One region of the Rhizobium anhuiense bv. trifolii genome, then DNA from elsewhere that is predicted to be linked to it. Evidence: predicted binding sites of a transcription regulator. Region 1 holds the regulator's gene; the other holds the start of a gene.
The links. Region 1 encodes LexA, which represses DNA repair genes until DNA is damaged. Its sites were predicted from a motif close to TGTTCNNNNTGTGTTCNG; they were not measured.
Positions count from the first base shown of each region.

Region 2: the regulator LexA is predicted to act here: its motif matches at 1,801-1,818, upstream of NE851_RS18420 (DUF5680 domain-containing protein).

Region 1 covers NZ_CP098803.1:2,312,102-2,327,563, forward strand. Annotated here, with positions in the region: gene bamA (outer membrane protein assembly factor BamA) at 1-235, shown strand, start outside; gene lpxD (UDP-3-O-(3-hydroxymyristoyl)glucosamine N-acyltransferase) at 286-1,350, shown strand; gene fabZ (3-hydroxyacyl-ACP dehydratase FabZ) at 1,343-1,810, shown strand; gene lpxA (acyl-ACP--UDP-N-acetylglucosamine O-acyltransferase) at 1,807-2,625, shown strand; gene NE851_RS20150 (LpxI family protein) at 2,629-3,510, shown strand; gene lpxB (lipid-A-disaccharide synthase) at 3,507-4,676, shown strand; gene gltA (citrate synthase) at 4,705-5,994, opposite strand; gene NE851_RS20165 (ComEC/Rec2 family competence protein) at 6,285-8,714, shown strand; gene lexA (transcriptional repressor LexA) at 8,695-9,414, opposite strand; gene NE851_RS20175 (VOC family protein) at 9,612-10,508, shown strand; gene kdsA (3-deoxy-8-phosphooctulonate synthase) at 10,505-11,350, shown strand; gene eno (phosphopyruvate hydratase) at 11,573-12,847, shown strand; gene NE851_RS20190 (FtsB family cell division protein) at 12,984-13,304, shown strand; gene pdhA (pyruvate dehydrogenase (acetyl-transferring) E1 component subunit alpha) at 13,450-14,496, shown strand; gene NE851_RS20200 (pyruvate dehydrogenase complex E1 component subunit beta) at 14,513-15,462, shown strand, end outside.
Region 2 covers NZ_CP098803.1:1,984,843-2,000,304, forward strand. Annotated here, with positions in the region: gene NE851_RS18410 (lipoprotein-releasing ABC transporter permease subunit) at 1-382, shown strand, start outside; gene NE851_RS18415 (ABC transporter ATP-binding protein) at 397-1,080, shown strand; gene NE851_RS18420 (DUF5680 domain-containing protein) at 1,089-1,553, opposite strand; gene dnaE (DNA polymerase III subunit alpha) at 2,055-5,552, shown strand; gene NE851_RS18430 (L,D-transpeptidase family protein) at 5,564-6,820, opposite strand; gene NE851_RS18435 (DNA polymerase IV) at 6,913-8,205, opposite strand; gene NE851_RS18440 (GNAT family N-acetyltransferase) at 8,281-8,868, shown strand; gene NE851_RS18445 (hypothetical protein) at 8,843-9,517, opposite strand; gene NE851_RS18450 (DUF3572 domain-containing protein) at 9,520-9,828, opposite strand; gene NE851_RS18455 (response regulator) at 9,961-10,332, shown strand; gene NE851_RS18460 (PleD family two-component system response regulator) at 10,351-11,724, shown strand; gene rpmG (50S ribosomal protein L33) at 12,475-12,642, opposite strand; gene NE851_RS18470 (MFS transporter) at 12,735-13,919, opposite strand; gene NE851_RS18475 (DUF983 domain-containing protein) at 14,230-14,682, opposite strand; gene rnr (ribonuclease R) at 14,806-15,462, opposite strand, start outside.

The DNA of each region.
Region 1 (15,462 bases):
CAACCTGCGCGGCGCCGTCTTTGCCGATGCCGGCACGCTGTTTGGCAATGATGTCGAGCTTCTCGGCTCCGATCAAGCGGAGGGCACCAGTGCTTCGCTGCGCGCTTCCGTCGGTGTCGGTGTTGTCTGGCAGTCTCCCTTCGGTGCATTGCGTCTGGATTACGCAATCCCGGTCCTCAAGGAAGACTTCGACAAGACGCAGAACTTCAAGTTTGGCATCAACAACCAATTCTGATATCGGCAGTCCGGAACTGTAAGACTCAATTCCGTTCTGGAGCATTGCCGATGGAGCAAAACGTTTTTTTTCTGCCCCATGAAGGTCTGAAGCTCGCTGAGCTGGCAGAGTTTCTTGGGGCAGAACTCGCCAATCCCGATCATGCCGATGTCATCGTCAGATCCGTGGCTCCCCTCAACCGGGCCCGGGCAGGCGATGTCTGCTATATCCTGTCGCGCCGCAGCCGCGATGAGCTGGCGACATGCGAAGCCTCTGCGGTGATCTGCGACAAGGCGCTCGTCGATCTCATCCCCGAGCACATTCCGGTCATTCTGTCGTCCAATCCGCACGCAGCCTTTGCGATGGCGGGCGGTCTGTTTTATCCCGCGGCCTTGCGCCCGGTCGTCTTTTCCAGTGAAAGCGAGATCGCGCCAAGTGCTGTGATCGATCCGAGCGCCAAGCTCGAAAAAGGTGTGATCGTCGAGCCGATGGCCGTCATCGGTGCGCATGCCGAGATCGGCGAGGGGACGCGCATCGGTGCGCACAGCATCATCGGCCCGGGCGTCAAGATCGGCCGGGATTGTTCGATTGCGGCCGGCGCGAGCATTCTCTGCGCGCTGATCGGCAATGGCGTCATCATTCACAACGGCGCCCGCATCGGCCAGGATGGTTTCGGCTATGCCCCGGGCCCGCGCGGTATGATCAAGATCGTCCAGATCGGCCGGGTGATCATCCAGGACAATGTCGAGATCGGCGCCAACACCACGATCGATCGCGGCGCCATGGACGATACGGTGATCGGCGAAGGCACCAAAATCGACAACCAGGTTCAGATCGGCCACAACGTTCAGATCGGCCGCCACTGTGCCGTCGTCGCCCAGGTCGGCATCGCCGGCAGCACAAAGATCGGCAATGGCGTGCAGATCGGCGGCCAGGTCGGCATCAAGGGGCATGTGACGATCGGCGACGGCGTGCAGATCGCCGCCAAAAGCGGTATCATGACCGACCTTGCCGCCGGCGGGCAATATGGCGGCGTACCCGCGCGCCCGCTAAAAGACTATCTGAGAGAGGCTGCGCAGCTGATGTCCAAGACCAAGCAGCGCGAGAGTAAACCTGGAGGCAAGCAAAATGACTGAGGAAGCCACGACAACGCTTTCTTCGGCTGACATCATCGAGATCATGAAGCTGCTGCCGCATCGTTACCCCTTCCTCTTGGTCGACAAGATCATCGAGATCGACGGCGACAACAGCGCGATCGGCATCAAGAACGTCACGGCGAACGAACCGCATTTCACCGGCCATTTTCCGGAAGCTCCGATCATGCCGGGCGTTCTCCTGATCGAAGGCATGGCTCAGACTGCGGGCGCGATCTGTGCCAAGAAGGAAGGCCAGCCGGGCAACCTCGTCTATTTCATGACCATCGAGAATGCGCGCTTCCGCAAGCCCGTCGTGCCCGGCGATCGCGTTGAATTCCATGTCAAGAAACACAAGCAGCGCGGCAATATCTGGAAATTCCATTGCGACGCCAAGGTTGACGGCGCGCTTGTCGCCGAGGCCGATATCGGCGCGATGATCGTTCGTAAGGATCAGGCATGAGCAATATCGCCGAAAGCGCCCTTATTCATCCGATGGCCGCCGTCGAAGACGGTGCCGTTATCGGTGAGGGCGTCAAGATCGGTCCCTTCTGCCATGTCGGGTCGCACGTCGTCCTGCATGCGAATGTCGAGCTTTTGTCGCATGCGGTCGTTACCGGCCGCACCGTGATCGGCAAGGGCACGCGCATCTTCCCGATGGCCGTCATCGGCGGCGATCCGCAGAGCGTGCATCACGGCGGTGAGGAGACGACGCTGACGGTCGGCGCCAACTGCACGATCCGCGAAGGCGTGACGATGAATACCGGCACCTCCGACTTCGGTGGCCAGACGATCGTCGGCGACAACAACCTCTTCCTCGCCAATTCCCACGTTGCGCATGACTGCCGCGTCGGCAATCACGTGATCATGTCGAACAACGTCATGCTCGCCGGCCACGTCGTCATCGAGGATCGTGTCATTCTGGGCGGCGGTTCTGCCGTTCACCAGTTCACCCGTGTCGGCCGTCAGGCCTTCGTCGGCGGGCTCTCGGCGGTCAGTTACGACGTCATTCCCTACGGCATGCTGAACGGCAATCCCGGGCTGCTGAGCGGCCTCAACGTCGTCGGCATGACGCGCGCCGGCATCGACCGCGCCGTCATTCACCGGGTGCGTCGCGCCTACAAGGCGATCTTTGAAGGAACGGGCTCCGTCCGCGAAAACGCCGCCGCCATCCGCGACGAATATGCCGATTGCGAGCAGGTGGTCCACATTCTCGACTTCATCGCCGCCGATAGCGACCGCGCCTTGTCCTCGCCGACCCGGGGGCAGAAGGGCTAGCCCGTGACATTTTCCGGCGAAACCGCTGCGGGCCGGCTGGCGATTATCGCCGGCGGCGGTCTTCTGCCTTCCTATGTCGCCGAAGCCGCGCGCGCCGCCGGCGAAAATCCGGTCATCGTCGCGCTGAAGGACGAAAGCGACCGGCGTTGGGAAGGCTATGACCACGCTGTCATCGGCATCGGCGATTTCGCCGCCCTCGATGGGTTGCTCAACCGGTATGGCATTGGCCGTGTCGTGATGTCGGGCAGTGTGCGCCGCCGCCCGGAATGGCGCGAGGTGCGCCCGACGCTGCGCATCCTGATGAAAGTGCCGGCCGCCATCCGCACCTTGCTGTCCGGCGGCGACGATACGGTTCTGCAGATGGTGATCCGCCTGATAGAGGGAAACGGCCGCCGCGTCGTTGGCGCCCATGAAATCGCCCCCGACCTGCTTGCCTCCGTCGGCCCGCTTGGTGCTGTGGCGCCCGGCGAGGACGACCGGCGTGATATCAGCCGTGCTGGGGAAGCCGCCGAAATGCTCGGCCGGCTCGATGTCGGGCAGGGCGCCGTCAGCATCGGCGGGCGTGTCGTCGCGCTGGAGGGTCTTGAAGGCACGGATGAGATGCTGGACCGCGTGACGGGTCTCAGAGCCGCCGGACGCATCTCGCCACGCCGCCGCGGCGCACTCGTCAAGCTCTGCAAGCCGCAGCAGGATATCCGCGCCGATCTGCCGGCGATCGGCGTATCCACGGTGCTGAACGCGAGGAAAGCCGGCCTTGCCGGTGTCGCCGTTGAGGCCGGCCGTTCACTGGTGCTCGATCGCGCCGCCGTCATCAAGGCCGCCGACGAGGCCGGGCTTTTCGTCTGCGGCATCGATCGCGGCCTGCCGGCATGGGGGCTTGTATGAACGGGGCGCCGCTGAAGATCGCCGTCATTGCCGGTGAGGTGTCGGGGGATCTGCTCGGCGCCGATCTCATCGCCGCCCTGAAACGGATTCATAGCGGACCGGTGGAACTGGTCGGCGTCGGCGGCGAGGCGCTGCAAGCAGAAGGCCTGAGATCGCTGTTCGATTTCTCCGAGTTGTCGATCATGGGCATCACCCAGGTGCTGAGCCGGCTGCCAAAGCTCTATACCTTGATCCGCCGGACGACGGCTGAAATCATCGCCGCAAGGCCGGACATTCTTCTCATCATCGACAGCCCGGATTTCACCCATCGCGTTGCAAAGCGCGTCCGCACCGCGCTGCCCGATCTGCCTGTTGTCAATTATGTCTGTCCGAGCGTCTGGGCCTGGAAGGAATATCGCGCCACGCGCATGCTCGCCTATGTCGATCATGTGCTCGCCGTTCTGCCCTTCGAGCCGGAAGTGATGCGCACGCTTGGCGGCCCGGAGACGACTTATGTCGGCCATCGCCTGATTGCCGATCCGGCATTGCTCGAAGCGCGGCGGCTGCGCGCCGGCAGGCAGCCCGGCAACGGCCCGATCCTTCTTCTTCCCGGTTCGCGTTCATCCGAGATCAAGAATCTCGTGCCTTATTTCGAGGCCGCAGCGAAGGAGCTTGTTGCCCGCAATGGGCCGATGCGCTTCATTCTGCCGACGGTGACGCACAAGGAGGCGCTTGTCCGCGAAATGACGGCGGGGTGGGCGGTAAAACCGGAGATCGTCGTCGGTGCGGAAGCGAAATGGAAAGCCTTCGCCGAAACCGATGCAGCCATGGCGGCATCCGGAACTGTCATTCTTGAGCTGGCGCTTGCCGATGTGCCCGTCGTCTCCGCCTACAAGGTCGACTGGATCATGCGGTTGCTGACATCAACCATCAAGACCTGGACAGGCGCGCTGCCAAACCTGATCGCCGATTACGCGGTCGTGCCGGAATATCTCAACGATATCGTTCGCGGCGCCAGTCTCGCCCGCTGGATGGAAAGGCTGTCGGCCGATACCTACCAGCTGAAGGCGATGAAGGAAGGCTATGACCTTATCTGGCAGCGCATGCAGACCGAAAAGCCGCCTGGCGAGCATGCCGCCGAGATCCTTCTCGATGTCCTGAAAAAGAAAAAACCCGGCCGTTTCTGACCGGGTTTTCTTTTAGGCTTTGAAGCGATCAGCGCTTCGAAACCGGGATATAGTCGCGCTTGGGTTCGCCGACATAGAGCTGGCGCGGACGGCCGATGCGCTGTTCCGGATCCTCGATCATCTCGTTCCACTGCGCGATCCAGCCGACGGTGCGGGCGAGCGCGAAGAGCACGGTGAACATGGTCGTGGGGAAGCCGAGCGCCTTCAGCGTGATGCCGGAATAGAAGTCGATATTCGGATAGAGCTTCTTCTCGATGAAATATTCGTCGGTGAGCGCGATGCGCTCCAGCTCCATCGCCACTTCGAGCAACGGATCGTCCTTGATGCCGAGTTCGCCCAGCACTTCATGCGTCGTCTTCTGCATGATCTTGGCGCGCGGATCATAGTTCTTGTAGACGCGGTGGCCGAAGCCCATCAGGCGGAACGGGTCGTTCTTGTCCTTGGCGCGGGCGATATATTCCGGGATGTGGTCGACTGTGCCGATTTCGTTCAGCATGTTCAGCGCTGCTTCGTTGGCGCCGCCATGTGCAGGCCCCCAGAGGCAGGCGATGCCGGCCGCGATGCAGGCGAACGGGTTGGCGCCCGACGAACCGGCGAGACGGACGGTCGAGGTCGAGGCGTTCTGCTCGTGATCGGCATGCAGGATGAAGATGCGGTCCATGGCGCGGGCAAGCACCGGATTGACCACATATTCCTCGCAAGGCACGGCAAAGCACATGCGCAGGAAGTTCGACGCATAGTCGAGGTCGTTCTTCGGATAAACGAAGGGCTGGCCGATATGGTATTTGTAGGCCATGGCGGCGAGCGTCGGCATCTTGGCGATCATGCGCAGGCTGGCGACCATGCGCTGGTGCGGATCGGTGATGTCCGTGGAGTCGTGATAGAAGGCCGACAGCGCGCCGACGCAGCCGCACATGACGGCCATCGGATGTGCATCGCGGCGGAAGCCGGTGAAGAAGCGGCTCATCTGCTCATGCACCATGGTGTGGTGCGTGACGCGATAATCGAAATCCTTCTTCTGCGCGGTGGTCGGCAGTTCGCCGTAGAGAAGCAGGTAGCAGACTTCCAGGAAGTCGCCATGCTCGGCGAGCTGCTCGATCGGATAGCCGCGATGCAGCAGAACACCTTCGTCGCCGTCGATGTAGGTGATTTTCGATTCACAGGATGCGGTCGAGGTAAAACCCGGATCGTACGTGAAGGAAGCCGTGTTCTTGTAGAGGGCACCGATATCGATGACGCTCGGGCCGATCGTGCCGCTTTTGACGGCAAGGTCGACAGATTTGTCACCGATTTTTATTGTAGCGCTTTGATCCGTCATGCTGATCCTCCGAAATGGCGGTGGCGCCTTAAAAGCGCCATAGGGGTTAAGCGTCCTCACCGATAGCTATATGATCGCGAAGCTAATGCCAAGTTACCGTGACGGCATTTTGTGCATTGCGGTATCACCTTTTAGGCACTGCAGCGATGAGCCGCGTGCATATCGGAAGCTGATGATTCGACTGGTCTTTTGGCACTCGCGATTTTCCCTCATATTTCAATCGATTATTCTTGCCGGATTTGATGGGAGGTTGCATTCTGGCCGCCTTGGCGGGTGAGCTTGGGCGGCGGATGCAGGAATTGACGACAGTCGAATTGCGGCCGGAAGCAGGCGCCGGCCTTGCCGATACCTCCGGTTTTTCTCCCCCTGCCGTGGTGTCGCGGCCGGCAAGGACGCAGTCGGCGACACCGTTGCGCCATCGCCTGCCGGCTTTGGCCTCGCAATCGCTGCGTGCCGGCAGGCGCATGCTGGGCGAGGAGGCGGATCATGGCCGCCTGCTGCTATTCTCGCCGGTCTTCCTCGGCGCCGGATCAGCCTTCTGGTTTCTTGGAGCATCGGATTTTCCGGTCATTGCACCGCTGCTCTGCCTGTTGGTGCTGACGACCGCGGTTCTGATCGCCAGCCGTATGCGGGCGGCATTGCGGACCGTCCTGCTGGCGCTTGCACTTGTGGCCGGTGGCATGGTCTCGGCGGAGTTCGAAAGCTGGCGGGCTTCGACCGTGATCCTCGACTCCGCCGTGACGACGACGGTGACCGGCCGTGTCGAACGGCGCGAAGGCGATGGTCGCGGCCGGTGGCGCTACATTCTGGCCGTCACCGGCACCGAGGCGCCGCAGGTGAAGCGGCCGCCGGAACGGATAACCGCGATCGCCCGCGGCGCCGACGCGCCTTTCGAGATCGGTGACATCATCACCGGCAGGGCTCGGCTGACACCGCCGTCAGGCCCAGCACTTCCAGAGCTCAACGACTTCTCTTTCGGGGCCTATTTCGATGGCATCGGCGCCAATGGTTTCTTCTACGGCGCGCCGACGAAAGTCGATTTGCAGGCGGGCCCGCAGGCTGCCAGATCGACGGCGGAAGCCCTGCTCGAATGGCTTTACCGGCTGCGCAGCGGCATCGGCGACCGCATCCGATCGATTCTGCCCGGCGACACCGGCGCTTTTGCCGCTGCTCTGGTGACGGACGAACGGCGCGCCATCTCGAATGCGACCACGGAGGCGCTGCGCCAGTCCGGTCTGGCGCATATCATCGCCATCTCCGGCCTCAACATGGCGCTGTCGGCCGGCATCTTCTTCGTCGGCTTCCGGATGCTGCTCAGCCTCTTTCCCGGCGTCGCCCAGGCCTATCCGACGAAGAAGATCGCCGCCGCCGGCGCGCTCATCGCCGTCACGGCCTATTTCCTGATCTCCGGCTTCGCGGTCTCGGCCGAGCGCGCGTTCATCATGATGGCCATCATGCTGATTGCCGTCTTCTTCGACCGGCCGTCGATCAGCCTGCGCAATGTCGCTCTCTCCGCGCTCGTCATCCTCGCCATTTCGCCGTCCGAGGTCCTGGGTCCGAGCTTCCAGATGTCCTTTGCCGCAACCTTGGCGCTCGTGTCGGGCTATCAGCTGTGGAAGGATCGGCGCGTCCGCGAGAATGCCTTCCTGAAGCTGCCGATCGTCAGGCCTTTCGTCGCGGTTGCGGGGTTCTTCGGCGGTGTCTTCCTGACCTCGCTGATCGGCGGTTTCTCCACCGCACTGTTTTCGATCGAGCATTTTCATCGCCTGACCGCCTACGGCCTGCCGGCAAACCTCGCGACGATGCCGATCATCTCCTTCATCATCATGCCGGCCGGGTTGCTGGCGATGCTGCTCATGCCTTTCGGTCTGGACGTTTTGCCTTGGAAGATTGTCGGATTCGGCCTCGATCTGGTGATCGCCGTCGCCAAGACCGTGTCCGGCTGGGGTGGCGACATCGGCATCGGCCGCTTGCCCGCCTGGTATTTCGCGGTCGCCGTGGCAGGCTTCCTGCTGCTGACGCTGCTCCGCACTCGGCTGCGCCATATGGGCACGTCGATCATGTCAGCCGCAACGCTCATCCTGCTGCTTCTGCCGGTTCCCCGGCCGCCGGATCTGGTGATTTCGGAAGATGGCAGTCTCGTCGCGGTCGTCGAGGCGGCGGCAATGGCCTCCAACCGTGAAAACCCGCCGGATTTCATCTTCGACCAATGGCAGCGCGCGCTGGTCCTGCCGGCGCATGACCCGCCGAAGATGCTGGATGGTCCTGCTGTCCCGCCAGCGGGAGAGGACCGCCGCGTCAAGCTCTCCCGCGATCAGCAGAACGAAGCGAGGGCGGCGATGCGGGCGGCTGCAGCCGGCGGTGACGCAAACCGCTTTTCCTGCGTCAAGAAGGCCTGGTGCATATCAAGGCTTGGCAACGGTCATGTGGTCGCCGTCATCGACAATGCCGCCTATCTCGCTCCGGCCTGCGATGCGGCCGATATCGTGGTAACGTCGGTCCGCCTGCGTTTCAACAGCTGCCGCTCAGGCGCGACGCTCTTCACCGGCGAGACGTTGCGCCGGACCGGTTCCGTCGAGCTGCGCTTCGCGGAGGCCGGCATGGAGGTCACAACCGCATTCGATGATCTGTGGCGGCCATGGATCCGCCATCGCGCCTATGACTGGCGCAGCAACAGCTTTGTCGAAACCGGCCAGGGTGTTAGTGATAGCGGCGAATAAGGCCGACGAGTTTGCCCTGCACCTTGACGCGGTCTGGCCCGAAGATCCGGGTCTCGTAAGCCGGGTTGGCCGCTTCCAGCGCGATCGAGGCGCCCTTGCGGCGGAAGCGTTTGAGTGTCGCTTCTTCGTCGTCGACGAGAGCAACGACGATGTCGCCAGGGCTTGCGGTGCTGCCATTGCGGATGATCACGGTGTCGCCGTCGAAAATGCCGGCGTCGATCATCGAATCACCCTTGACCTCCAGCGCGTAGTGTTCACCGGAGCCGAGCATATCGGCCGGAACGACGATGTCGTGGGTGTTGTTCTGGATTGCCGAGATCGGAACGCCGGCGGCGATGCGGCCCATGACCGGCACGGAGACTGAGTTGCCATTGTCGGCGACGGGTTTTGCAGGAGCGGGAGTGGCGACCGGCTGGGGCTTGCCCAGGCTGCCCTCAATGACGCTCGGCGAAAAGCCGCGCCGGGGCTGGATGCTGGGGCTATAGGCCTCCGGAAGCTTGATGACCTCGAGTGCGCGGGCCCGGTTCGGTAGGCGGCGAATGAAGCCACGCTCCTCGAGCGCCGTAATCAGCCGGTGAATCCCGGACTTCGAAGCGAGATCCAGGGCGTCCTTCATTTCGTCGAAAGACGGCGGAACGCCGGATTCCTTCATGCGCTCATGAATGAAGAGGAGAAGCTCCTGTTGTTTGCGCGTGAGCATCGACGTTGTGACCTCGTGATTGAAACAAATCCAGAACAGACACTATATGTTCCATATGTGTTCCGCAAGTAGCTAAATTTCCGTAAAACTTGGCGCCAACTCGTTGAGATTTTTATTTTCATTTGCCGGATTGGCCGACAAGTCTTGCCTTGGGCGGCACTGTCGCACATCTCTGCCGTGTCAGGAGAGGGGATATCATGAACGAGCATTCCGCCAAACCACGCCCGCTGGATCATGTCGTGCTGCCGGTCGTCAATATCGATCTGGCGCGCGAGAGGCTCGGCAAGCTGGGCTTTACCGTTGCCGCCGATGCGCGTCATCCCTTCGGAACGGAGAATGCCTGCGTCTTTTTTGCCGATAAGACCTATCTGGAGCCGCTCGGGATTGCGAGCGTTAGGGAAAGTGAAGCATCGGCGCGGCAAGGCAATGTCTTCACCGCCCGCAACCGCGCCTTCCGATTCCGCTGCGGCGAGGAAGGGCTTTCGGCGGTGGCCTTCGGCAGCGAGGATGCCGATATCGATCATCGGAATTTCGTCGGCGACGGAGCGAGCGCCGGCGAGATGCTGGCGTTCAGCCGGCCGATGACGATGCCGGATGGTTCTGAGAGCATTGCCGGCTTCAGGCTGGCCTTTGCCGGCGACCTGCGCGCGCCCGATCTCTTTCTCTTCACCGTCGAGCGCGTCAATCCGCTGCCGGCCGACCGCAGCGCGCTGGAGGCGCATGCCAATGGCGTCACCGGCATTGCCGAGGTGGTGCTTTGCGCGCCCGATGCGGCTGCCTTCGCCGCCTTCGTCAGTCTTGCCAGCGCGCAATCGGCAGTCGAGAAAACCGGTTTCGGCGTCACGATCGCGGCGTCGAATGTGAAAATCAGCCTGATGACGCCGGAGGGTTTGGAGGCCTATTTCGAGGTCGCTGTCCCATCCGCCGACCGCGGCCTGCGCGGCCGGGCGATTCTCTTCGCTGTCGCCGATCTTGCCGTGACAGAAGCGCATTTGGCTGCTAACGGGGTGACATATACGCGCAAGAACAATCGCATTCTGGTGAAGCCCGCGCCCGGGCAGGGCACGCTTTTCGCCTTCGAGGAAACACGATGAGCACAGATACGAATTCCCAAGTCAAGATCGGCGAGGGCCAGGGCCAGGTCACCTTTTCCAACACCGGCCGCCTGTCGCTGATTGCCGGCCCTTGCCAGATGGAGAGCCGCGACCACGCCTTCATGGTGGCCGGCACGCTGAAGGAGCTTTGCGGAAAGCTCGGCATCGGCCTCGTCTACAAGAGCTCCTTCGACAAGGCAAACCGCACTTCGCTTTCGGCCGAACGCGGCATCGGCATTGAAAAGGGCATGGAGATCTTTGCCGACCTCAAGAAGGAATTCGGCTTTCCCGTCCTGACCGACGTTCATACCGCCGAACAATGCGCCGAGGTGGCAAAGACCGTCGATGTCCTGCAGATCCCGGCCTTCCTTTGCCGCCAGACCGATCTTCTCATCGCCGCCGCCAATACCGGCCGCGTCGTCAATGTCAAGAAGGGCCAGTTCCTCGCTCCCTGGGATATGAAAAACGTCCTGAAGAAGCTTAACGCCAGCGGCAATCCGAACGTGCTGCTGTGCGAGCGCGGCGCCTCGTTTGGCTACAACACGCTGGTTTCCGACATGCGTTCGCTGCCGATCATGGCGTCGATGGGTGCTCCCGTTGTTTTCGACGCCACCCATTCCGTGGCGCAGCCGGGCGGGCAGGGCGATTCCTCGGGCGGCCAGCGGGAATTCGTTGAAACGCTGGCGCGCGCAGCGGTGGCGACCGGCATTGCCGGCGTCTTCCTCGAAACCCATCAGGACCCCGACAATGCGCCTTCCGACGGACCGAACATGGTCTATCTCAAGGACATGCCGCGGCTCCTCGAAAAGCTGCTTGCCTTCGATGCGGTCGCCAAGGCCTGATTACCCAGCTTGACGTTCAACAGTCTGACATGATCGCGCTATAAGCATGTCGCGCAAAACCAAAGAGCAAAGCGCGGACCATGCGAATGTTAGAGATCGCGACGCGCTTTCGTCCACATCGGAACGCTGGTTCGAAGGCTGGCAATTGCGGCATTGTAATTTGCTCGCCTTCGATTAAGACAGGTTTCGAACGACTTATCACCCACTGAGCAGGAAGAACCCATGACTGCAATCACCGATATCATCGCCCGCGAGATTCTCGATAGCCGTGGCAATCCCACCGTCGAAGTCGATGTCTATCTCGAAGACGGCAGCATGGGCCGCGCGGCTGTTCCCTCGGGCGCCTCGACGGGCGCGCATGAGGCGGTCGAACTGCGCGACGGCGGCAAGCGCTACCTCGGCAAGGGCGTCCAGAAGGCGGTCGATGCCGCCAACACCGAGATCTTCGATGCGATCGGCGGCATCGACGCCGAAAACCAGATCCAGATCGACAACATCATGATCGAGCTGGACGGCACGCCGAACAAGTCGCGCCTCGGCGCCAACGCCATCCTCGGCGTGTCGCTCGCCGTCGCCAAGGCTGCCGCCCAGGCCTCCGGCCTGCCGCTCTACCGTTATGTCGGCGGCGCTTCCGCCAGCCTGCTGCCGGTGCCGATGATGAACATCATCAACGGCGGCGCCCATGCCGACAACCCGATCGATTTCCAGGAATTCATGATCCTGCCGGTCGGCGCCGATACGATCGCCGAAGCCGTGCGCATGGGTTCGGAAGTCTTCCATACGCTCCGCAAGGAACTTGCCGCACAGGGCCACAACACCAATGTCGGCGACGAAGGCGGTTTCGCACCGGGCCTGAAGAGCGCTTCCGAAGCCCTCGACTTCATCGTCAAGTCGGTCGAAAAAGCCGGCTACAAGCCGGGTGAGGACATCTACCTCGGCCTCGATTGCGCCTCGACGGAATTCTTCAAGGACGGCAAATATGTTCTCGAAGGGGAAGGCCGCACGCTCGAATCGGGCGCCATGGCCGAATATCTGGCCGAACTCGCCGCCAAGTACCCGATCATCTCGATCGAGGACGGCATGGCTGAGGACGACTGGGATGGCTGGAAGACGCTGACCGACCTGACCGGCAAGAAGACCCAGCTCGTCGGCGACGATCTCTTCGTCACCAACTCTGCCCGCCTTCGCGATGGCATCCGCATGGGTGTCGCCAACTCGATCCTCGTCAAGGTCAACCAGATCGGCTCGCTGACCGAAACCCTCGACGCCGTCAACACGGCGCACAAGGCAGCCTATACCGCCGTCATGTCTCACCGCTCCGGCGAAACGGAAGATTCGACCATCGCCGATCTCGCGGTCGCCACCAACTGCGGTCAGATCAAGACCGGCTCGCTGTCGCGTTCCGACCGTCTTGCCAAGTACAACCAGCTGATCCGTATCGAAGAAGGCCTCGGTCCTCAGGCCCAGTATGCCGGCCGCTCGATCATTCGCGGCTGATCGCATCTGATTTTCAACGGTTCGACCCGCGCCTCTCCGGCGCGGGTTTTTTGTTGCTCTTTTTTAGAGTCAACGAACGGTTAATCTCTGCGCTGTAGATTGAGCGAATTGGTAATGCGTTCAAGAGCATGCGTGTATGTGGACAAAGCATCATAAGAAGAGAAAGCTCGGCCGCTTCGTCATTCCGGCCATGACGGTCGCCTTCCTTTCCTATTTCGGTTATCACTGCATTCACGGCGATTACGGCCTGCGCGCGACGGAAGCGTTCGAGCACCAGCGTGTCGCGCGTGAAAAAGAGCTTGCAGTCTTGAAGACGAAGCGCGAACATCTGGAAAATCAGGTCGCGCTGCTCAGTGACGGCTCGCTCGACAAGGACATGCTGGACGAAAAAGCGCGCTATCAGCTCAATGTGTCGCGCGCGGACGAGATCGTCATATTCAACCATTATTCCAATTAACCGGAAACAGGTTAATTGGAATTTCAGGCGTTTTATCAACGATTTAGCGCCGAATACGAGCCATGCAATTATGGCATTGCTGTGGTCATATTTCTTCCCTATGGTACGCGCCACCAAGAACCGACAAACCCATAGGGAGGGTTGAATGGCGCCGCGAAAGACCGCGACCGTTTCCAGCCGCAAAACTGCAGCAAAACCCGCAGCCAAAGCATCGAATGGAGGCCCGGTAGCCGACTTCGATCGCGATGAGGAGCTCAAGGCCTATCGCGAAATGCTGCTGATCCGCCGCTTCGAGGAGAAGGCCGGTCAGCTTTACGGCATGGGCTTCATCGGCGGCTTTTGCCACCTCTACATCGGTCAGGAAGCTGTCGTCGTCGGCATGCAGATGGCGCAGAAGGAAGGCGACCAGGTCATCACCGCCTATCGCGACCACGGCCATATGCTGGCGACCGGCATGGAAGCGCGTGGCGTCATGGCGGAACTGACCGGGCGCCGCAGCGGCTATTCCCACGGGAAGGGCGGCTCGATGCACATGTTCTCGAAAGAGAAGCATTTCTACGGCGGTCACGGCATCGTCGGGGCCCAGGTCTCGCTCGGAACCGGTCTGGCTTTCGCAAACAGCTACCGCGGCAACGGCAATGTCTCGATCGCCTATTTCGGCGACGGCGCTGCCAACCAGGGCCAGGTTTACGAGAGCTTCAACATGGCGGCTCTCTGGAAACTGCCGATCGTCTATATCGTCGAGAACAACCGTTACGCCATGGGCACCTCGACCGCCCGCGCCACGGCGCAGTCGAACTATTCGCTGCGCGGCTCCGGCTTCGGCATCCCCGGCATTCAGGTCGATGGCATGGACGTTCGCGCCGTCAAGGCGGCGGCCGACGAGGCGCTCGAACATTGCCGCTCCGGCAAGGGCCCGATCATTCTCGAAATGCTGACCTATCGTTATCGCGGTCACTCCATGTCCGATCCGGCGAAGTATCGCTCCAAGGACGAAGTGCAGAAGATGCGCTCCGAGCATGACCCGATCGAACAGGTCAAGGCGCGCCTCATCGAAAAGGGCTGGGCCTCCGAAGACGATCTGAAGGCGATCGACAAGGATGTCCGCGACATCGTCGCCGACAGCGCCGACTTCGCCCAGGCCGATCCGGAGCCGGATGCATCCGAGCTCTACACCGACATTCTGCTCTAATCGGGGGAGGGAACCCATGCCTATCGATATCCTCATGCCCGCCCTCTCTCCGACGATGGAAGAAGGCACGCTGTCCAAATGGCTGAAGCAGGAAGGTGACAAGGTCACCTCAGGCGACGTGATCGCCGAAATCGAAACCGACAAGGCGACGATGGAAGTCGAAGCCGTCGATGAAGGTGTCATCGGCAAGCTGCTCGTCGATGCCGGCACCGAAGGTGTCAAGGTCAACACCAAGATCGCCGTGCTGCTGCAGGATGGCGAATCCGCCGCCGATCTCTCCGCCGCCAAGCCGGCCGCAGCAGCCGCGCCTGCCGTTGCCCAGGAAGAGAAGCCGACCGAAACCGGTTCGGCCTCCGCGCCGCTTCCGGCCGAGCCGAAGGCCGTCGTTCCGAATGACCCCGAAATTCCTGCCGGCACCGAAATGGTGTCGACGACCGTGCGCGAAGCGCTCCGCGACGCCATGGCCGAGGAAATGCGCGCCAATGAAGACGTCTTCGTCATGGGCGAAGAAGTTGCCGAATATCAGGGCGCCTACAAGGTCACGCAGGGCCTGCTGCAGGAATTCGGCCCCCGCCGCGTCATCGATACGCCGATCACCGAGCACGGCTTTGCCGGCGTCGGCGTCGGCGCTGCCATGGCTGGCCTTCGCCCGATCGTCGAATTCATGACCTTCAACTTCGCCATGCAGGCGATCGACCACATCATCAACTCCGCCGCCAAGACGCTCTATATGTCCGGCGGCCAGATGGGCGCTCCGATCGTCTTCCGCGGCCCGAACGGTGCCGCAGCTCGCGTCGGCGCCCAGCACAGCCAGGACTATGCTGCCTGGTACTCCGCAATCCCCGGCCTGAAGGTCGTCATGCCTTACACGGCATCCGACGCCAAGGGCCTGCTGAAGGCTGCGATCCGCGATCCGAATCCGGTGATCTTCCTCGAGAACGAAATTCTCTACGGTCAGCACTTCGA
Region 2 (15,462 bases), 330 kb from region 1:
TTCCGGCCTCATCATGCTGGTGAAGGACAAGGGCAGCGATATCGCCATTCTGCGCACCATGGGCGCCACCGCCGGTGCGATCATGCGCATCTTCTTCATGACCGGGGCAGCGATCGGCATCGTCGGCACTATTGCCGGCGTTCTGCTCGGCGTTCTCGTCTGCGTCAACATCGAATCTGTCCGCCAGTTCTTCTCCTGGATATCAGGCACCGTACTCTTCAATCCGCAGGTCTATTTCCTCAGCCAGCTGCCGGCCGAAATGGATCTCAGCGAAACGATCTCGATCGTCGTCATGGCGCTGACGCTGTCCTTCATTGCGACCATTTTCCCCGCCTGGCGTGCCTCAAAGCTCGATCCGGTGCAGGCCCTGCGCTACGAATAAGGAATGCCGCCTTCATGAAACGCAACGTCGTTCTCAAGCTTACCGGCGTCGAGCGCCATTACGGGCAGGGCGATACGCTGCTCCCGATCCTGAAGGGCGCAGATTTTTCGATATCGAAAGGCGAAATCGTCGCTCTCGTCGCCCCTTCCGGCACCGGCAAATCGACGCTGCTGCATGTCGCCGGCCTCCTGGAGCATCCGGACGGCGGTGAAGTCAACATCAATGGCCATGCCTGTGACGGCCTGAGCGACGATAAACGTACCGCGATCCGCCGCAGCGAAATCGGGTTCGTCTACCAGTTCCACCACCTGCTGCCGGAATTCTCGGCGCTCGAAAACATCATGATGCCGCAGCTGATCGCCGGGCTTTCCTGGAAGGAAGCCGGAGAGCGGGCCGCCCAGCTTCTCGATTATATGCGCATCGGCCATCGTGGTTCGCACCGCCCGGGCGAGCTTTCCGGAGGCGAGCAGCAGCGCGTTGCGATCGCCCGCGCCGTCGCCAATGCGCCGACCCTGCTTCTTGCCGATGAGCCGACCGGCAATCTCGACCCGGAAACGGCAAGCTACGTCTTCGACGCGCTGGAAGCGCTGGTGCGCCAGTCCGGCCTTGCCGCCCTGATCGCCACCCACAATCACGAGCTTGCCCGCCGCATGGATCGGCGCGTCACGATCTCGGACGGCAAGATCGTTGATTTCTGAGGCTGTGCTCAGGGGATGACCAGCCCGCCGCGATAATCGAGCGCATAGGCCTTCTGGCCGTCGACCATGATGCATTCATGGCCGGTGAACCGCGCACAGCCGCCTTCGCTGCTATCGATATAGCGGCCGAACGGATGATCGAATTCCATGCCGTCCAGAAACCGGCCCTCTCGATACATCGCCGAAAGTGCAGCCTTGATCACCGCTCCGGCTGCTGTGCCGTCGATGAGCTCAGGCGCAATGACGCAGCCGAAATAATTCATCGCCCAGGCGGGCTCTCCGGCAAACCACACCACTTCCTGCCCGGCGAAATCGGTGCCGCCGAAATAGCTGTCGAGATAGCGCCAGTCACCGCGTTCGTAACCGATATCGTGGGAACCCGGCCGGCACGGCGCGCGCGGCACGCCGCCCCCGACATAGGTCGCAGCCTTCGCCTCCACGATGAATTCATTCAGCATCGCAATGTCGAGCATGTCGTTCTCCCTTCGGCCCGATGCTGGCAAATAGGTCGCGACATGTAAAGAACAAAAAGAGAACTTCTGGTGGAGTAAGCGCATCACTTTGAGGGGAAGGCGGCCGCCCGAACACGATGTCTGGTCTGTGGGGGCGGGGCAAGGGCATGGCGGCCCCAGATCACAACAAGTGCCAGTTCGTGCGATTCGCCGCGCGCATCCGGGATTTTCCACACGCAAGAAAGAAGGAAAAGATTCCTGTTGACAACGGAACATACATGGAACAAATTGAAAACATAACGAGTAAAGGAGAGCCCGATGACTGACATGATCCGTGATATCGCAGCATTTACCTCCATCGCAATGTTCGTTGCCAGCTTCTCGCTCATCGTGATGGCGATCTAAAGTTTTCAGGGGACCGCATGGCAATCATGCGGTCCGGAGGCGGGACTTCTTCTGGACATCATCGCCCTCTATGCCGACAATGCGTCCGATTCATTCGGGTGATTGGGAAGGCATGTCATGGCGGATACGGCAAAGGGTTCAACGGGTGAGGCGACCGGCGGCACGCCGGGTTTCATCCACCTGAGGGTCCATTCCGCCTATTCGCTTCTCGAGGGCGCTCTGCCGCTGAAGAAGATCCTCTACAAGGCGACCGGCGACAGCCAGCCGGCGATTGCGATCACCGACACCAACAATCTGTTCGTCGCCCTCGAATTCTCCCAGAAGGCGATGGACGAGGGCCTGCAGCCGATCATCGGCTGTCAGGTCTCGATCGACATGGGAGATGGGTTGGAAACGGAAAAGCGCGGCGGCCAGCAAGCCCTGGTCAAGCTGCCGTCGATCGTTCTTCTCGCCGCGACCGATGCCGGCTACGAACGGCTCGTCGATCTCGTCAGCCGGGCCTATCTCGGCGGCGAAAGCAACCAGGCCGTTCATATCAAAGCCTCCTGGTTGGAAGAGGCCGGCACGGAAGGGCTGATCGCATTGACCGGCGCCCCGACCGGCCCGGTCGACATGGCGATCAGGGAAGGACATCCCGCCCAGGCGGAGGCCCGACTGCTCTTGCTGAAGCGTCTCTTCGGCGACAGGCTCTATGTCGAGCTGCAGCGCCACGGCACCTACGACAAGCGGCACGAGCAGAAGATTGTCGGGCTTGCCTATGCCCACGACCTGCCGCTGGTTGCGACCAACGAGGCCTTCTTTCCGACGCGCGACGATTACGACGCCCATGATGCGCTGATGGCGGTCGCGCACAACGCCATCGTCTCCGACGACAGCCGCTTTCGCCTGACGCCCGATCACTATCTGAAGAGCCGGGCCGAGATGGCCAAGCTCTTCGCAGACCTGCCGGAAGCGCTGGAAAATACCATCGAGATCGCCAGGCGCTGCTCCTTCGTGCTGAAGACCAGAAAGCCGATCCTGCCGCGCTTCACCGGTGCGACCGACGATGCCGAGGAGGCCGAACGCGCCGAGGCGAGCGAGCTGCGCCGCCAGGCGGTCGAAGGGCTGGACATGCGGCTGGCCACGCTCGGCATGTCGCCGGGTTACGAGGAGAAGGATTATCGCGAGCGGCTGGATTTCGAGCTCAGCGTTATCGAACGCATGCGGTTTCCCGGCTACTTCCTGATCGTTGCCGACTTCATCAAATGGGCCAAGCAGCATGACATTCCCGTCGGTCCCGGCCGCGGCTCGGGCGCCGGTTCGCTGGTCGCCTATGCCTTGACGATCACCGACGTCGATCCCTTGCGTTTTTCGCTGCTCTTCGAGCGCTTCCTCAATCCCGAACGCGTCTCGATGCCGGACTTCGACATCGACTTCTGCCAGGACCGCCGCGAAGAGGTGATCCGCTACGTCCAGGCCAAGTATGGCCGCGAGCAGGTGGCGCAGATCATCACCTTCGGTTCGCTGCAGGCGCGCGCCGCCCTTCGCGACGTCGGCCGCGTGCTGGAAATGCCTTACGGCCAGGTCGACAAGATCTGCAAACTGGTGCCGAACAACCCGGCCAATCCGACCCCGCTGTCCAAAGCGATCGAAGAGGAGCCGAAGCTGCAGGAGGAGGCGGCTAAGGAACCGGTTGTCGCGCGCCTGCTCGATATCGCCCAGAAGATCGAGGGACTTTACCGCCACGCCTCGACCCATGCCGCCGGCATCGTCATCGGCGACCGCCCGCTTTCCAAGCTGGTGCCGATGTATCGCGATCCGCGCTCCGATATGCCGGTCACCCAGTTCAACATGAAATGGGTCGAGCAGGCCGGCCTGGTCAAGTTCGACTTCCTCGGTCTGAAGACGCTGACGGTGCTGAAGGTCGCTGTCGATTTCGTCGCCAAGCTCGGCATCAAGGTCGATCTCGCGGCCATTCCTCTCGACGACAAGAAGACCTACGAGATGCTGTCGCGCGGTGAAACGGTCGGCGTGTTCCAGGTGGAAAGTGCCGGCATGCGCAAGGCGCTGATCGGCATGAAGCCGGACTGCATCGAGGACATCATCGCGCTGGTGGCGCTCTATCGTCCGGGCCCGATGGAGAACATCCCGACCTACAATGCCCGCAAGCACGGTGACGAAGAGCTGGAATCGATCCATCCGATGATCGACCACCTGCTCAAGGAAACGCAAGGCGTCATCGTCTACCAGGAGCAGGTGATGCAGATCGCCCAGGTCCTGTCCGGTTATTCGCTGGGTGAAGCCGACCTTCTGCGCCGCGCCATGGGCAAGAAGATCAAGGCCGAGATGGACCAGCAGCGCGAGCGCTTCGTCGTCGGCGCCGTCAAGAACGGCGTGTCGAAGCCGCAGGCCGACAATATCTTCGAACTGTTGGCGAAGTTCGCCAATTACGGCTTCAACAAGTCGCATGCCGCCGCCTACGCCATCGTCTCCTACCAGACGGCCTACATGAAGGCGCATTATCCGGTCGAATTCCTCGCCGCCTCGATGACGCTCGACATGTCCAACACGGAAAAGGTCAATGACTTCCGCCAGGATGCCAAGCGCCTCGGCATCGAGGTGATCGCACCCTCGGTGCAGACCTCCTTCCGCCATTTCGAAACCGGCGACAACCGCATCTACTACGCGCTCGCCGCCCTCAAGGGCGTCGGCGAATCCGCCGTCGACCATATGGTCGAGGTGCGTGGCGACAAGTCCTTTGCCAGCATCGAGGATTTCTGCCTGCGCATCGATCCGCGCCAGGTCAATCGGCGCGTGCTCGAAAGCCTGATCTATGCCGGCGCCTTCGATTGTTTCGATATGGACCGCGCCCAGCTAGCCGCCGGCCTCGACCGCGTCCTCGGTTATGCCCAGCGTGCCCAGGAGAACAAGCTGAGCGGCCAGTCGGACATTTTCGGCAGCACGCTGACCTCGGGACCTGAGAAAATCTCCCTGCCGCCGTTCTCGCCCTGGCTCCCCTCGGAGCGGCTGCTGAAGGAATTCCAGGTGCTGGGCTTCTATCTCACGGCCCACCCGCTCGATTCCTACAACAACATCCTGCAGAAGATGCGGGTGCAGACCTTTGCCGAATTTTCCCAAGCGATCAAACAGGGCGCGGCCAATGCCCGGCTTGCCGGCACCGTCATCTCCAAGCAGGAGCGCAAGACCCGCACCGGCAACAAGATGGGCATCATCGTCTTTTCGGATTCTTCCGGCCAGTTCGAAGCGGTGCTGTTTTCGGAAATGCTGAACCAGTATCGCGACGTGCTGGAATCGGGAAAATCCTTCGTGCTGACGGCCACCGGCGAGGAGCGGCCGGAGGGCATCGGCCTGCGCATCCAGACGATCCAGTCGCTGGAGGAAAAGTCGCTGCAGATGCAGAAGGCGCTGCGCGTCTATGTCAGAGATTCCGGGCCGCTCAGGATGGTGGCCGGCCATCTGAACGCCAAGGGCGACGGCCTCGTTTCCTTCATCGTCATCAAGGAGGAGGGCAAACGCGAGGTGGAAGTGGCGCTGCCGGAGAAATACCGCATCACCCCGGAGATCGCCGCCGCCCTTCGCGCCGCCCCCGGTGTCGTCGACGTCGAGCTTGTTTGATCAGCCCCGCGTCACCCGCGGGTGATCGTGATGAAATCCGTGCCTTCGCCGGTCTCCCGGCCGAGGCCGGTATCGGAGATCGTCAGCGTCGAGCCGGGCGCGATCAGCGCATCGATCCTGCGGCGGGTCTCGTCGGGGATCGTGATGCGGCTGAGTGAACGGGCGATCGGCTTGCCCGTGACGATCGAGCTTTCCTGATTGGTGATGCCGAGCCGCTTCATCGTCTCGCGGGAGAGATTGTTCTCGAGCGTGATGCCGAGCCAGTCCGCCGTACCGGCCTTTTCATCGACCGCGTGCAGCGTGAAGAAATGTGTGCCGAGCGCCAAGCCCGGATCGGCGATCGTCACCGGCGCTTCGAAGATCGGCTTGAAGGCCTGCCGCACCATGATGACACCATTCGGCGGCGCACCCTTGCCGGTTGCGGCATAGACTTCCTTGAGGAGCGTGTCGGAGACCAGGCTCCTGTCGCCGGCAAATTCCGCCGGCCGCAGCGCCCTGAAATCCTTGATCGCCTGCACGGTCGACGGGCCGAGCAAGCCGTCCGGATCGCCGGCGGAAAAGCCGAGCTGGTTGAGCAGGGTCTGGATGTCGATCACCGTCTCGCGCAGCGTCCGGCGCGTGATCAGCATGCTGATCGGCTCGGACGGCGGTTCGGGTTCGGGTGTTGCGGCCGGCTGTATTGCCGGCATCGGCATCGCAGCCGTGTCGTTCATTGCCACCTGCACTGGTATCCCGGGGCTGTCGGGCATGGAGGGCCGCAGCTCCACATCCGAAAGCAGCGGCATGGCCGCCGGTGCGTCGGGATGGAAAAGGGTCGGGTGGTCGATCGGCTGCGGCACGACTTCGCCGTCGCTGATGATGACGGGAACACCGGGGTCGGTCATGCCATAAAGCATTTTGGCGAAGGCGCCGGGCATACGCACGCAGCCATGCGAGGCTGGATAACGCGGCACCGAATTCGATTCATGCAGCGCGATGCCGGACCAGGTCAGCCGTTGCATGAACGGCATCGGGGCGTTGGAATAGAGATTGGATTCGTGGTATTTCTGCTTCTCGAGCACCGAGAAGATGCCGCTCGGCGTCGTGTGGCCGTCCTTGCCGGTCGAGACTTTCGAGGTCGCGACGACCTCGGTGCCATCATAGACCGCAAGCGACTGCTTGTCCTTCGAGACGATGATCTGCAGCGTGCGCGCATCCACAGCAAGGGCAGGGTGCACGAGTGCGGTGGCCGACAGCAAGCCGAGGCCGAAGACGAGACGCGAGAACATGATACCCAACCATACGCAATACTTGTCCGGCAGATTATGGGACGAAGTTTAAGGAAGATTTTATAGGCCGGGCTTGATGTTGCCCTCACGCGTTAGTGATCGCGTTTGCCGCCGCCGAACGTATAGCCGGTCTCGACCGTCTTCTTGCCGAACTTGTCGCGCAGCTTGTCCATCGCTGCTTCGGCGGCCGCTCGCCGGCCCGATTGCTGGTCGATGAGGTCGGGCGGATCTGCGCGGGCGGCGTCGCCGAGATCGGTGACGCCGATGCCGAGCAGTCGGAACTTCGTGCCGTCGGTCTCTTTTTCGAGAAGCTCGAGCCCAGTGCGGAAGATCTTGTCGGCAAGCTGGGTCGGGTCTTCCAGCTTGCGGTTGCGGGTGCGCGATTTGAAATCGGCGCTCTTCATCTTCAGCACCACTGTCTGGCCGGCAATGCCGCTTTTCTTCAGCCGCCAGGAGACCTTTTCGGAGAGGTTGCGCAGGATCGGCACCAGCTCCTCATGACGCGAGATGTCGTCGAAAAAGGTCGTCTCGGACGAAACGCTTTTGGCCGCATCGTTGAGATGCACCTCGCGGTCGTCGATGCCGCGCGACAGCCGTGCGAGCCGCTGGCCGATGCTGCCATAGCGGCGCATCAGGTCGTTCTCCTCCATCTGCTGCAACTGGCCGATGGTGCGGATGCCGTCCGCTTCCAGCGTCGCCGCAAAAGCCTTGCCGACGCCCCAGATCGTGGTGACCGGACGCGGCGCCAGGAATTCGACCGCTTCCTCACGGCCGATGACGGAAAAGCCGCGCGGCTTCTGCAGGTCGGAGGCGACCTTGGCGAGAAATTTGCAGTAGGAAAGCCCGACCGAAACGGTGATGCCGATTTCCTTTTCGACGCGGCGGGCGAATTTGGCGAGCGTGCGCGCCGGCGGATCGTGATGCAGCCTCTCGGTGCCGCCAAGCTCCAGAAAGGCCTCGTCGATCGACAGCGGCTGCACCAGCGGCGTCAGATCCTGCATCATGGTCCGCACCTGCCGCCCGACCCGGACATATTTTTCCATGTCGGGGCGGATGACGATCGCCTGCGGGCACGCCTCCAGCGCCTTGAACATCGGCATGGCCGACCGCACGCCGTGGATGCGGGCGATATAACAAGCGGTGGACACCACGCCGCGTTTGCCGCCGCCGATGATGACGGGCTTGTCGGCAAGTTCCGGATTGTCGCGTTTCTCCACCGCTGCGTAGAAAGCGTCGCAATCGATATGCGCAAGCGTCAATGCGTAGAGTTCACGATGGCGTACGAGACGGGGGCTGCCGCAGGAAACGCAACGGCGCGCCTCGCCCTTCTGCTCGGCAAGGCAGTCGCGACAAAAGCCGGGTGTCTTGTCAGGCGCAGGCGTCATGATGAGAACAAAGATTGAACGCCGGGACATTACGCCTTAAGCTTCCGAGTCACAAGAGACGCGGGAGCTTTGCCTTTGGATGACGACCTTCGTTTCGAGCCGGTCACCTCAGAGCGCTGGGACGACTTCGAAATCCTGTTCGGGCCGCAGGGTGCCTTCTATAACTGCTGGTGCGTTGCGCTGCGCCTGCCGCATGCGATCAGGACCGAGATGGCGCCCGACGAGCGCAAGGCGCATATCCGGGAGCGGATCAAGGCAGGCCCGCCGCCGGGCATTCTCTGTTATGCCGACGGCACGCCGGTCGCCTGGGTGCAGGTCGGGCCGCGTCATGACGTGCCACAGTTCAATTCGCCGCGCACCGTCTCGCGGCCGCTGGAGGAAGACGATGCGCATGATCCGTCCATCTGGGCCGTCAGTTGCTTTTTCCTGCTGCCCAAACTGCGCGGCAAGGGAATGAGCCATCGCCTGCTCGCCGCCGCGATTGATCATGCCCGGCGCCAGGGAGCGCGGCTGCTCGAAGCCTGCCCGATCGATCATGTGAAGCAGTCGAAATCCGTGACGCTCTGCATCGGTTCGACGGCGATCTTTGATGCCGCCGGTTTCGAAACGGTGGCGCGGCGCAAGGACGGCCGTCCGCTCATGCGGCTGGAACTGCGCGAGTGACCGCGCCGGACAGAAAATGCGCCTCGATGAGTTCGGCCACATGCGTCCAGTCCGTAGCGCGGGTAATGTCATCGGCGGCCGCCGGTGCGAAACGATGGACAGGTGAGTTCGGCATCAGATGAATGAGCAGGCAATCGGCGACGTGATCCCTGACGGAATGCAGATTGCGCGCCATATCATCGATGAAGACGACGGGAAGGGAGCGGCTGGCATGCAAGGCGTGAACGATCGGCCCCTTGGGCTGTTCGGTGGCAAGCAGCGGAAAAAGCAGGCCCATCCTGTCGAGCAGGCGACGGCGCTGGTCCTGGAACCGCGGCTGCATGGCCGTCAGGAAAAGCACATCGGCCTCTTCGGAAAGCCGGTCGAGCGTTTCGACGACGCGATCGAGCGGCGTCTGCCACTGCTCCTGCGCTTCGAAGAACTCCTCGATCAGCCGACTGACCTGCTGATCCTCGATCTCCGTGCCATCCGCCTGCGAGACGATGTTGCCGTGAAGCCGGAACGATCGCGGCAGAAACGCATGCCCCTGGCTCTCGAGGAAAAGCTGGAAGGGACCGATGAACTGCAGCACGACGTCGTCGACGTCGCAGACGATCAGCGGCCGTTCGCCGAGGCGAATATGCGAGATGTCGAATTCCCCGGAGGTCACGGTCAGTATTCTCCGGAATCGAGGCCCGGCGAAGAGAAATGCCGCCAGGCGGCGGTCACCGTCTCCGGGCTTATGCCGCTTGCCGCGCAGAAGGCCAAGGCCGTCGGTTCGTGGTTCATCAGGAAATCCATCATGCCGGCGAGAAATCCCGGATCGTTGACGGCGTTGCGCACCTGGCCGGGCGCCACACCCGTCAGGGCGAGAAAGCGGCCGAACATGTCGGGATCGCCGGCAAGCCAGCCGAGCACGGCAATCGCCGTCTCGTGCGGGTCGGCTGCCAGTTGTTTCGATGTCTTGAAGTTGCTTTGCATTTCGCGGGGTAAGTTACCTTTTCTTCAACCAAATACCGGTAGCGTGCGCTATCGGTTTCACGCAGCTTTTGTCCGCATGTGCCTTTCTCATGGGACGAACCGCTGCGCGAACGGACGTAGGGACAGCTTGTCATGCCCAAACAGGTGATGATTGTAGAAGATAACGAGCTCAACATGAAGCTCTTTCGCGACCTCATCGAGGCGTCCGGTTATACCACGATCCAGACCCGAAACGGCATGGAGGCGCTGGATCTGGCGCGCAAGCATCGCCCCGATCTCATCCTCATGGACATTCAGCTTCCCGAGGTCTCCGGCCTCGAAGTCACCAAATGGCTGAAGGAAGACGACGAGCTGCATGTGATTCCCGTCATCGCCGTCACGGCTTTCGCGATGAAGGGCGACGAGGAGCGGATCCGCCAGGGCGGCTGCGAGGCCTATGTTTCCAAGCCGATCTCGGTTCCAAAATTCATCGAGACGATCAAGACCTATCTGGGCGATGCTTGACGCATCGGAAAGACACTTATGACTGCGCGAATACTGGTGGTTGACGATATTCCGGCCAACGTGAAGCTGCTTGAGGCGCGGCTGCTCGCGGAGTATTTCGACGTGATGACCGCAGCCGACGGCTACACGGCGCTGGCGATCTGCGAGCGCAACCAGGTCGATCTCATCCTGCTCGACATCATGATGCCCGGCATAGACGGTTTCGAGGTCTGCGAACGGCTGAAGGCGAGCCAGAAGACAGCCCATATTCCAGTCGTCATGGTCACCGCGCTCGACCAGCCGGCCGATCGCGTGCGCGGCCTGAAGGCTGGCGCCGATGATTTCCTCACCAAGCCGGTCAACGATCTGCAGCTGATCTCTCGGGTGAAGAGCCTGCTGCGGCTGAAGACGTTGAGCGACGAGCTGCGCATCCGCTCCGATACCGCCCATACGATGGGCATCGACGACCTCGCGCGGGCAGGCGAGGGCCGCGCCGATGAGACCGCTCAAGTGTTGCTCGTTGACGGCCGCGCCAATTCGCAGGAGCGCCTCGTCAAGGCGCTGAAGCCGGTCGCCGACGTGCTTGCCCTTTCCGATCCGCAGGCTGCCCTCTTCGAGGCGGCCGAAAGCGCCTTCGATCTCGTCATCGTCAATGCCAATTTCGATGACTACGATCCGCTTCGCCTCTGCTCGCAGCTGCGCTCGCTGGAGCGCACGCGCTTCCTGCCGATTTTGATCATCACCGAGCAGGGCGCGGACGACATGGTGGTGCGCGCGCTCGATCTCGGCGTCAACGATTACATCATCCGCCCGGTCGATCCCAACGAGCTTGTTGCCCGCAGCCTGACGCAGATCCGCCGCAAGCGCTACAACGACCGCCTGCGCGCCAGCGTCAAGCAGACGATCGAGCTTGCCGTCACCGATCCGCTGACCGGCCTTTATAACCGGCGCTATCTCGACAACCATCTGAACGTACTCTTCAACCGTTCGATGGCCCGGGGCCGACCGCTTTCGGTGTTGATCACCGATATCGATCGCTTCAAGCAGGTAAACGACACCTACGGCCATGACGGCGGCGACGAAGTGCTGCGGGAATTCGCAAATCGCGTCCGTTCGACCATCCGTGGCGCCGATCTCGCCTGCCGCTACGGTGGCGAGGAATTCGTCGTCGTGATGCCCGACACCTCGCCGGAAATTGCCGCTACTGTAGCCGAGCGCCTGCGCGCGGCGATCGAAAGCGCTCCCTTCATGCTGAAACACGCCGGCCAAGCGCTGAACGTCACCGCTTCCTTCGGCATCGCCTCGCGGATTGCGGCGGTACTGACCCCGGACCAGCTGATGAAACAGGCGGATCTGGCCCTTTACGAGGCCAAGAATACCGGCCGCAACCGCGTGGTCGCCGCAGCCGCCTGACGAATCAGTTGCCGCCATAGGCACCATTTGCGGGTTTTCCACCGCTGTAAGCCAATCGTTACCGATTTTTAATCTTCGCTTATGCAATGCGGGGCGAAAATTTTGCAACTCAATAGCCCAAAAATGGACCATCGGCGTTGCTGCGGATATGTCGACCTGCGACAGTGTTGAGGATGTCTGGCCGCTGGCTCAAGATGAAATGGAGACTATAAAAAATGCCTGTCGCCGGAAGGGCCAAATAGACTGCGGCGACGTCACCTCACGTAAGGGGAGGGGAGGCGTAAGTTGTTAAGTTATATTGTCGAATTTCTTGGGATGGTCCAACTCTAGGCTTCAAGCCCAAGCAGAGCCGACAAATCTTTGTATGTCCCAAATCTGGACTTTTAACCATAGAATCAGGCTAACAAATTTCACCATTAAGAATTTGTTGATTTTCTTTCATTTCTGCGCAAATTATCGGCTCATAAGAGAAGCGCTCCCGTTGAGGAGTTGTCGATACCCCATGATGCTCAGGTCCGCCGCATCTCCTGGGTCGTGGGGTCGGTCGGCTAGTAGGCAAGTTATAGCGGTTCCTCGTGCCGTTTTGCATGCTGGCCGACCCCCTTTCACAAAAACGCCGTCACTTCCCGAAGATGGAAGGGCGGCGTTTTGTCTGTTTGCGCTATCATCTCGTCAAAGACGATCATCCGGACAATAAAAAACGCGCAACCCGAAAGCGCGCGCTTTTTTGAAATCCGTCAGCTCAAGCGATTACTTGATCTTGGTTTCCTTGAACTCGACATGCTTCTTAGCAATCGGGTCGTACTTCGTCTTCGTCATCTTGTCCGTCATCGTACGGCTGTTCTTCGTCGTGACGTAGAAGAAACCGGTGTCGGCTGTCGACAGCAGCTTGATCTTGATTGTTGTAGCCTTGGCCATGGTCGTCCTGCCTTTAAGAAAATGAAAGCCGTGGAAGCCGGATGGGCTCCACGGCAAATTCTGGCGCGAAACTACGAATCCAGCCCGAAAAGTCAAGTCCGTTTTCGAATGAACATCAGTCTGATGCCGGAAAGTAGGGCGTACAGGCCGAAGAAGGCGGCAATCGCCCAGGCAAAACCATTATTTCCAGCGACATCGATCGCCGCGCCGATCGCCTGCGGCCCGGCCACGGTTCCCATCGCATAACAGAAGACGAAGGCAGCATTGGCCGCCGCAAGGTCGGAACCCGTCAGCCGCGAGCCGAGATGGCTGAGTCCGACCGTATAGAGGCCGGAGACGCAGCCGCCCCAGAAAAGCAGGAGCCCGGCCATCAGCAGCCAGTTGTCGACCAGCAGCGGCAGCATCATCGAGCCGATGAACCCCATCAGCGCCATGGCAGCCAGAAGCGGCCGCTTGTCGCCGATGCGGTCGGAGAGCAGGCCGAGCGGGATCTGAAAGATGACGTTGCCGACACCCATCATGGTCAGCAGAAGTGCTGCCTGCGATTCGGTGAAATGGGCGCGCACGGCAAAGATCGGGAAAAGCGACAGCCCGCCCGCTTCGACCGCGCCGAAGATGAAGACCGCCGCCGTCGCCGTCGGCACCAGGAAGACGTAGCGCATGAAATGCAGCTCCGGTTTTTCCTCGAGCACCGGGCTTTCGTCGCGGGCGATGAAGATCGGGATGGCGGCAAGCAGGATGGCGGCGGCGCCGATCAGGAAGGGGAAGATGCCGTCGCTGCCGAGGATCGAAAAGAGCAGCGGCCCGGCCGCAAAGCCAAGGGAAAGCACCGTCGCGTAGATGCCGAGCACGAAGCCGCGCTTGGAAGGCGGCGAAGCGGCATTGATCCAGAATTCGGAGAGGATGAACAGCGTCGTCGTCGCGCCATGGAAGGCGAAACGCAGCGGAAACCACATCCAGAAATCCTCGGCGTAATAAAAACCGAGCGCGCTCAGCGCCGAAATCAGCACCGCCCAGAGCATCGTCGGCGCAACGCCGTATTTATGGGCAAGCTTGGTGGTGATTGGTGCGGCGGCCATCGCCGCAACCCCGGCCATCGCCGTGTTGAGCCCGATCAAGGTGGACGAGATGCCGCGTTTTTCGAGGATGATGCTGAGAAGCGGGAGTCCGAGGCCGATTGCTATGCCGACGGCTGATATGGACGAGATGGCTGCCACCAGAGAAGGCCAATGGATTTCCTCGACATCGCCCGGTGTGCCGTTTCTCGGCTGAGACATTTATCCATCCTTAGAAAGCTACGCGAGCGAACCGGCCTGTCACCTCGCATAGAAAGACACAGGCGTGCCAAACCCAGGTGACGGGCAGCGTTTCGCAGTATTTCCGATGTGAGTGACCACCTGCGGAATGTAAAGCCTGTTCAGACAAGAAAAGCGTACCATGTCAAGTCGTTGAGGATCGTCGGCTGCCGCGTTCGGGTGGTGGTCGGTGGAGCGCTGGCACTACACGTTAAATATGTCTGGAAGGTGAAGGCGCTAAAGTGCGTCGCGATCTTTCAGATTCGCGGCTCGCGCTTTTGCTCGACATGCTCTAATCCGGCCGGCCGGGGATGTCATAATCGTCCGCACCATCACTCTCCCCGCCGAAACCGTGCATGCGCAGCGCCCACTGCAGGCCGATGACGCCGCCCTTGATAGGCTGGATCGAGGCGAGCGCTGTGATGACGGTGATCGGCGCCCAGATGGCAAGGTGCACCCAGACCGGCAGCACGAAGGTCAGGTCGGTCAGCATATAGCCGCCGACCACGACGTGGCCAAGGACGAGAATGACGATATAGGGCGGCAGGTCGTCGGCGCGTTGGTGATGCATCGCCTCGCCGCAGGCCGCGCAATGATCGACCGGTTTCAGGAAGGCGCGAAAGAGCTTGCCGTTACCGCAGGCCGGGCAGCGGTTCATCAGCCCGCGCATGACCGAGCGCCCAACCGGACGCTCGACCTCGGGCGCATCTCCGTAGCGGACCGCCGGATCGGTCGGTGTGATCATCGCCTGTTCCTCTTTCGGACATAGAGCCCCGTGCGTCCTTTCGGACGCACAAAGAACGCTCTAACTCTTTCAATCCTTGCATCACGCTTTTCGAAAATCGATTCCGATTTTCGAGCCGGTGGGCTAGTGCCGTCCGCGCGGCGGCCTCGTTCCGGGTTTCTTGCGGACCTGGCCCCTGTCGCGGCGGCCCGCTTTGTGGAAGGAGCGCACCGCCGTCGGCATCTCGCGGCCCTCGCTGATCATCTCGAAACGCAGCGCGCCGGCAAGCGGGATCGCTTCGGCAAGCTTCACGGTGACGCTGTCGCCCAGGCGATAGCCGAGCCCCGTTCGCTCCCCCGACAGCGCCTGATGCGCCTCGTCATAGATGAAATAATCGGTGCCGAGCGTAGATATAGGGACGAAGCCGTCGGCGCCATAGTCCGGCAAGGCGACAAAAAGCCCCGATTTCGTCACGCCGGAGACCCGCCCGGCAAATTCCTCGCCGACGCGGCCGCTCAGATGATGGGCGATCAGCCGGTCGACCGTCTCGCGCTCGGCGGCCATGGCGCGGCGCTCGAAGGTCGAGATTTCGGCGGCGATATCGTCGAGTGCCGCCTCTTCGTCGGGCGTAATGCCGCCTTCGCCGAAGCCCAGCGAACCGACGAGGGCGCGATGCACGATGAGATCGGCGTAGCGGCGGATCGGCGAGGTGAAGTGGGCGTATTTCATCAGGTTGAGGCCGAAATGACCGATATTCTCGGGACCGTAGATCGCCTGGCTCTGCGAACGCAGCACCATCTC